3 regions of the Halomonas halophila genome follow, and region 2 is predicted to be linked to each of the others. Evidence: predicted binding sites of a transcription regulator. Region 2 holds the regulator's gene; each other region holds the start of a gene.
What was found. The regulator sigma-54, encoded in region 2, starts transcription at its own class of promoters, with help from an activator protein. The targets are predictions, from matches to a motif close to TGGCACNNNNNTTGCTNT.

Region 1 (2,264 bases), 760 kb from region 2:
GGAGGATGCCCGATGCTGAGCATTCGCGCACTCGATCAGTACTACGGCGAGAGCCATACCCTGTGGGGCGTCGACCTCGAGATTCCGGCCGGGCAGTGCACTTGCGTGATGGGCCGCAACGGGGTGGGCAAGACCACCCTGATGAAGGCGGTGATGGGCGAGGTCGCGGTGGCCTCGGGCAGCCTGCGCTACGGCGACGACGTGGAGTTGACCAAGAAACGCGTGGAGGATCGCCCGCGGCTCGGCATCGGCTACGTGCCCCAGGGGCGCCAGATCTTCCCGCTGCTGACCGTGGAGGAGAACCTGCGCACCGGCCTGGCGGCCCGCGGCGACGGGGCGAAGCGCATTCCCGAGCGCATCTACGAGCTGTTCCCCGTGCTCGCCGAGATGCGCCACCGGCGCGGCGGCGATCTCTCCGGCGGCCAGCAGCAGCAGCTGGCCATCGGCCGTGCCCTGGTGCTGGAGCCGAGGCTGCTGATCCTCGACGAGCCGGGGGAGGGCATCCAGCCCAATATCGTTGCCCAGATCGGCGAGGTGATCCGCCGGCTGATCCGCGAGGACGGCCTGACCGTGCTGCTGGTCGAGCAGAAGCTGCCCTTCGCCCGCAGGTATGCCGACCGCTTCGCGATCATGGATCGCGGGCGGCCGGTGGCCGAGGGGGCGATCGATGAGCTCGACGACGAACTGATCAGGACCCACCTGACGGTCTGACGCCTGTCGTCCGATGACTTGCGCCCGCCCGGCCCGGCCGAGGCGGGCGTCTTGCTTTATATCAGTGCAAGCGAAACTCTCTTGCTCGATAGCGGTGCGCGATCAGGGCCTGAAACGACTCGCCATGGTGCATAGAGTGGCTGTATGCCGTTTTGTATCCAAAATAAGGCATTGATTATAAATGATTTATTGGTTAATTCACCAGTTTGGTACGTCACTTGCTGCAGGTCTGCCATCAGCCACCTGACCGACAGGACCCGTCGATGACCGCCATTCCGCGTGCCCTACCGTCGCCCGCCGAGTCGGGCCACCGCTTCGACGGCGAGCGACGCTGGGCGGCGTCGCTGTCGCTGGCCTTCGATGCCCGCGACGATGGCCATACCCGCATGCTCAAGGCCCGCCATCAGGGCCCGTTGCGCGTGCAGCGCCCCTTCTATCCGGAGGCCCCCGACGAAGCGGGTCGGCCAGGCGCCTGCCACGTCTATCTGCTGCATCCGCCCGGCGGACTGGTCAGCGGCGACGAGCTCGCCATCGAGGCCCGGCTCGCGCCCGGGGCCCAGGCGCTGCTCACCACGCCGGCGGCCAACAAGCTCTACCGTGCCGACAGCCAGGGCGTGCGCTGGCATCAGCACACCCGGCTCGCCGTGGCCGAGGACGCGCTGCTGGAGTGGCTGCCCCAGGAGACCATTGCCTTCGACGGCTCGAAGGGCAGCCAGGTCACCGACATCGAGCTGGCCGGCGGGGCGCGCTGCCTGGGCTGGGAGGTGCTGGCCCTGGGCCGGCCGGCAAGCCGGCTGCCCTATGTCTCCGGCGTCATCGAGCAGCGTTTTCGCCTGACCCGCGAGGGGCGCCCGCTATGGTGCGAACGCCAGGTGCTGGATCCGACCCATCGTCGCTTCCGCGGCGCCTGGGGGCAGGGGGGCGCCAGGGTACAGGCGACGCTGTGGGCGGTGGGGCTCGATGACGAGGCGGACGTGATCGCCGAGCTGCGCGAGGCGCTGCCGGCGAGTCGGGAATGGGCGGTGACGGTGCGCCAGGGCGTGCTGCTGCTGCGCTACCTGGGCAATGAACGCAACGTCGCCTGGGCGCTTTGCCAGCGGGCCTGGGAAGTGCTGCGCCCGCGGCTGGCGGGGCGGCCGGCCAGCGTGCCGCGCATCTGGCTGACCTGACGAGGAGCGGGAAGCTCGAAGCGGGAAGCTTGAAGTCTCCGGCCTTCAGATATCGGGGTTCTTCCGGCTTCACGCTTCCAGGCGCGGAGCGCCGCTCTTCCAGCTGGCAGGCGAGAGTCCGAACACTGAAGGTAAACGACATGCTTTGGGAGCTATCTCGATGGAACTGACCCCGAGAGACAAGGACAAGCTGCTGCTGTTCACCGCCGGCCTGCTGGCCGAGCGGCGCCGCGACCGTGGCCTGAAGCTGAACTATCCAGAGGCCGTGGCGCTGATCAGCTGCGAGATCATGGAAGGCGCCCGCGATGGCAAGAGCGTCGCCGAGCTGATGGGCGCGGGCCGCGAGATCCTCGGACGCGACGACGTCATGGAGGGCGTGGCCGA
Region 2 (2,264 bases):
ATGGGGGATGGCGACCCCGTGCCCGATGCCGGTGCTGCCCAGGCGCTCCCGCCCGATCAGCCGGCTGAAGACCTCCTGGCTGTCGAGGCTGGGAATGTTCTGGGCGATGAAGGTGCTGAAGAACTCCAGCACACGTTTCTTGCTCCCCCCGGGCACACCGAAGAGGGTGCGCTCGGGGGGCAGGATGGCTTCGAGTGACATGACTCAGCGGACGCTTGCGGCGCCCTGGGCGCGGGCCTGAGTCTTTTCCTTGTGCTTGACGAGCTGGCGGTCCAGCTTGTCGGCAAGGGCGTCGATGGCGGCGTACATGTCGGCGTCCATCGCTTCGGCGTGCAGATCGGCACCGGCGGCGTGCAGCGTGCAGGCGGCCTGTTGGCGTTCCTTCTCGACGGAGAGCGTCACCTGAACGGTGGTGATGTTGTCGTAATGGCGTTCCAGGCGGGAGAGTTTCTCCTGCACGTAGTCACGCAGGGGCTCGGTCAATTCCACGTGATGGCCGGTGAGGTTGACTTGCATGACACGCTCCTTGCTCCTTGGGTGGTGACTCGATTGTAACCCTTTTTGGTGCCTTGCAAACCCCCCGTGCCAGACGCGTTTTCATACTCTGGAACCCCCCGTCGGGAGGGCCTCAGCCGAGGCGCTTGCGCTGGCTGGAGGAGGGGATGTGCATCGCTTCGCGATACTTGGCGACGGTGCGTCGGGCCACCTCGATGCCCTCCTCGGCGAGCAGGGTGACCAGCTTGCTGTCGGACAGCGGCTTGCGCGGCGGTTCGCCCTCGATCAGCTTGCGGATGCGGGCGCGGATCGCGGTGCTGGAGTGGGCATCCTCGCCGTCGCCGACCTGGCTCGAGAAGAAGTACTTGAGCTCGAAGACGCCGCGGGGGGTGTGGATGAACTTCTGGGTCGTGACCCGAGAAATGGTCGACTCGTGCATCTCCACCGTCTGGGCGATGTCGGCCAGGATCAGCGGCTTCATGGCCTCTTCGCCGTGCTCGAGGAACTCGATCTGGCGGGTCATCACCTCGTGGCCGACGCGCAGCAGGGTGTCGTTGCGGCTGGCCAGGCTCTTGATCAGCCAGCGCGCCTCCTGCAGGTGGTCCTTGAGGAACTGGTTGTCGTCGCTCTTGTCGGCGCGCTTGATCAGCGCCGCGTAGTCGGGCTGGATGCGCAGCCGCGGCATCGCCTCGGGGTTGAGCTCGACGCGCCAGCCCTGGGGCGTGTAGCGGGCGATCAGGTCGGGAATCACGTAGTCGCTGTCGCCGCTGGCGAATTCGCTGCCCGGGCGCGGGTCGAGGCCGCGGATCAGGCCGATGACCTCGTCGAGGGTCTCGTCGTCGAGCCCCAGGCGCCGCTTGAGCAGCCGCCGGTCGTTGCCGGCCAGGGCCTCGAGGAACTGGCGTACCAGGCGGCGCGCCTGGGGCAGCAGCGGGGTGTCGTCGGGCAGGGTGGCCAGCTGCAGCAGCAGGCACTCGCGCAGATCGCGGGCGAACACGCCGGTGGGCTCGAACTGCTGCAGGCGCAGCAGCACCGCTTCGACCTCGCGGGTGGCGAGCCCGTCGAGGCCCTGGGCGCGCAGGCCGTCGCGCAGCTCGTCGAGCGGTTGATCCAGATAGCCGTCCGGCGTCACGGCATCGATCAGGCTCTCGGCGATGCGGGTCTCGCGTTCGTCGAGCTCGCTCATGGCCAGCTGCCAGACGAGGTGGCTCTGCAGGCTCTGGCCGGCGGCCTGGCGCTCGAAGTCGGGAGCCTCGCCGCTGCCGCCGGCGTCCTGGAAGGTGTCCGACCAGTCGCTGTCGACGCTGAGTTCTTCCGGAATCTCGTCGGACCAGTCGTCGTCCGGCGTCTCCCCGGCGGCCTGCTCGCCGAAGTCGTCCTCCAGCTCCAGCATGGGATTGGCTTCCAGGGCCTGCTGGATCTCCTGGCGCAGATCAAGGGTCGAGAGCTGCAGCAGGCCGATGGCCTGCTGCAGCTGGGGCGTCATGGTCAGCTGGGTGCCGACACGCAGTTGGAGGGATGCCTTCATGGCCATGGCAAGCGTTCCGGTCCTGCGGCAAAGAGGCCTTCCACCCTAGTGTGGGTGTGCCCGCCGTGCAAGCCTTTGCTCAGCAATTAGCATGCCAATGGCAATTGCCATGCCTGTCTGTGCATGGCGACAATATATCAGTGACTTGCGAAGCCAATAGGCTCAGAGTCGGAAGTCCTGGCCCAGGTAGACGTCGCGTACCCGCTGGTTGGCGAGGATGGCCTCGGCGTCGCCTTCGGCG
Region 3 (2,264 bases), 1.0 Mb from region 2:
GCTACTACCTGATGTACTCCGGCGACGCCGGCGGCATCCTGCCCAACCTGGGCTTCCTGCTGGGCGACGACAATACCGTGGCCGCGGTGACCGCGGGCAGCGACGACGCGCCCTACTACTCCATGCGCGCCGATTTCTTCTTCCAGGTGGTGTTCGTGGCCACCGCCATGTCCATCGTCTCCGGTGCCGTGGCCGAGCGCATGAAGCTGTGGGCCTTCCTGGCCTTCGCCGTGGTGATGACCGGCGTCATCTATCCGGTCTCCGGCTACTGGACCTGGGGCGGCGGCTGGCTGGCCGAGGTCGGCTTCTCCGACTATGCCGGTTCCGGCATCGTGCACATGGCCGGCGCGGCCGCGGCCCTGGCCGGCGTGCTGGTGCTCGGTCCGCGCAAGGGCAAGTACGGCAAGGACGGCAGCATCTTCGCCATCCCCGGCGCCAACATGCCGCTGGCCACCCTGGGTACCTTCATCCTGTGGATGGGCTGGTTCGGCTTCAACGGCGGCTCCGAGCTGAAGGTCTCCGACGTGAGCTCCGCCAACAACATGGCCCAGGTGCTGGTGAACACCAACGCCGCGGCCGCCGGTGGCGTGATCGCCGCACTGATCCTGGCCAAGGCCTGGTTCCGCAAGGCCGACCTGACCATGGCCCTGAACGGCGCCATCGCCGGCCTGGTGTCCATCACCGCCGACCCGCTGTCGCCCAGCGCCCTGGGCGCCACCCTGATCGGCGCCTTCGGCGGCCTGCTGGTGGTGATCTCCATCGTCGGCCTCGACAAGCTGAAGCTCGATGACCCGGTCGGTGCCATCTCCGCCCACGGCGTGGTCGGCATCTGGGGCGTGCTCGCGGTGCCGCTGTCCAACGACGGTGCCTCCTTCGGCCCGCAGATCATCGGCATCATCGGCATCTTCGCCTGGGTCTTCATCGCCAGCCTGGTGGTGTGGCTGATCATCAAGGCGATCATGGGCGTGCGTGTCAGCGAGGAAGAGGAATACGAGGGCGTGGACCTGGCCGAGTGTGGCCTCGAGGCCTACCCCGAGTTCACCGTCTCCAAGGTGCACGGTGGTGGTGGCGCCTCCGGCCGTACCCGCAGCGAGGGCGCGAGCCAGGCCCAGGCAGCCGCCCGCTCCTGATCGCCCCGCCCTGCCGGCAACACGACATGGCCCCCTCGCGGGGCCATTTTTTCGTTCTTCTCTCCGTGGGTGTATGCTCTGGCACAATGACTCCGTCAGGGATGGCGAGTGGCGCCATCGGACACGAACAACGCGAGGAGAGACCCATGAAGCTGGTGACCGCCATCATCAAGCCATTCAAGCTCGACGACGTCCGCGAGGCGCTCTCGGACATCGGCGTCCAGGGCATCACCGTCACCGAGGTCAAGGGCTTCGGCCGCCAGAAGGGCCACACCGAGCTCTATCGCGGCGCCGAGTACGTGGTCGACTTCCTGCCCAAGGTGAAGCTCGAGGTCGCCGTGGACGAGACCATGGCCGAGCAGGTGATCGACGCCATCACCCAGGTCGCCAACACCGGCAAGATCGGCGACGGCAAGATCTTCGTCACCGCCCTGGAGCAGGTCATCCGGATTCGCACCGGCGAGACGGATAAGGACGCCGTCTAAGCTGCAAGCTGCAAGCTGCAAGCTGCAAGCTGCAAAACAGCAGCGTAAACGCCCGACACAAAGAAACCCCCGAAGGCATCAGCCTTCGGGGGTTTCTTGTAGCTCGGCGCTTGTAGCTCGGCGCTTGTAGCTCGGCGCTTGTAGCTCGGCGCTTGTAGCTCGGCGCTTGTAGCTCGGCGCTTGTAGCTCGGCGCTTGTAGCTCGGCGCTTGTAGCTCGGCGCTTGTAGCTCGGTGCTTGTAGCTCGGCGCTTGTAGCTCGGCGCTTGCCGCTTACTTCTCGACGAAGGCGCGCTCGATGACGTAGTCGCCCGGCTCGCCGAGGCGCGGCGAGATGTTGAAGCCCAGCTCGTCCAGCAGCGCGCTGGTCTCGTCGAGCATCGCCGGGCTGCCGCAGATCATGGCGCGGTCCTGCTTCGGGTCCAGCGGCGGCAGGCCGGTGTCCTCGGCCAGCTTGCCGCTGCGGATGTGGTCCGTCAGGCGGCCCATGGTGTGGAACTCCTCGCGGGTCACGGTCGGGTAGTAGACCAGCTTCTCGCTGATTTCCTCGCCCAGGTACTCGTGGGCCGGCAGCTCTTTGGTGATGAAGTCGGCATAGGCCAGCTCGCTGACGGTACGCACGCCGTGGATCAGCACGATCTTCTCGAAGCG

Region 1: a site for sigma-54 is predicted at 919-936, ahead of QWG60_RS07410 (urease accessory protein UreD). Genes of this name have one in related genera too.
Region 3: a site for sigma-54 is predicted at 1,210-1,227, ahead of glnK (P-II family nitrogen regulator). Genes of this name have one in related genera too.

Annotation. Positions count from the first base shown of each region.
Region 1 covers NZ_CP129121.1:1,616,617-1,618,880, forward strand. The annotation lists gene urtD (urea ABC transporter ATP-binding protein UrtD) at 1-19, shown strand, start outside; gene urtE (urea ABC transporter ATP-binding subunit UrtE) at 13-711, shown strand; gene QWG60_RS07410 (urease accessory protein UreD) at 975-1,880, shown strand; gene ureA (urease subunit gamma) at 2,041-2,264, shown strand, end outside.
Region 2 covers NZ_CP129121.1:2,378,237-2,380,500, reverse strand. The annotation lists gene QWG60_RS11080 (PTS sugar transporter subunit IIA) at 1-201, opposite strand, end outside; gene hpf (ribosome hibernation-promoting factor, HPF/YfiA family) at 205-516, opposite strand; gene QWG60_RS11070 (RNA polymerase factor sigma-54) at 629-2,029, opposite strand; gene lptB (LPS export ABC transporter ATP-binding protein) at 2,186-2,264, opposite strand, start outside.
Region 3 covers NZ_CP129121.1:3,418,921-3,421,184, forward strand. The annotation lists gene QWG60_RS16125 (ammonium transporter) at 1-1,130, shown strand, start outside; gene glnK (P-II family nitrogen regulator) at 1,277-1,615, shown strand; gene QWG60_RS16135 (ferredoxin--NADP reductase) at 1,887-2,264, opposite strand, start outside.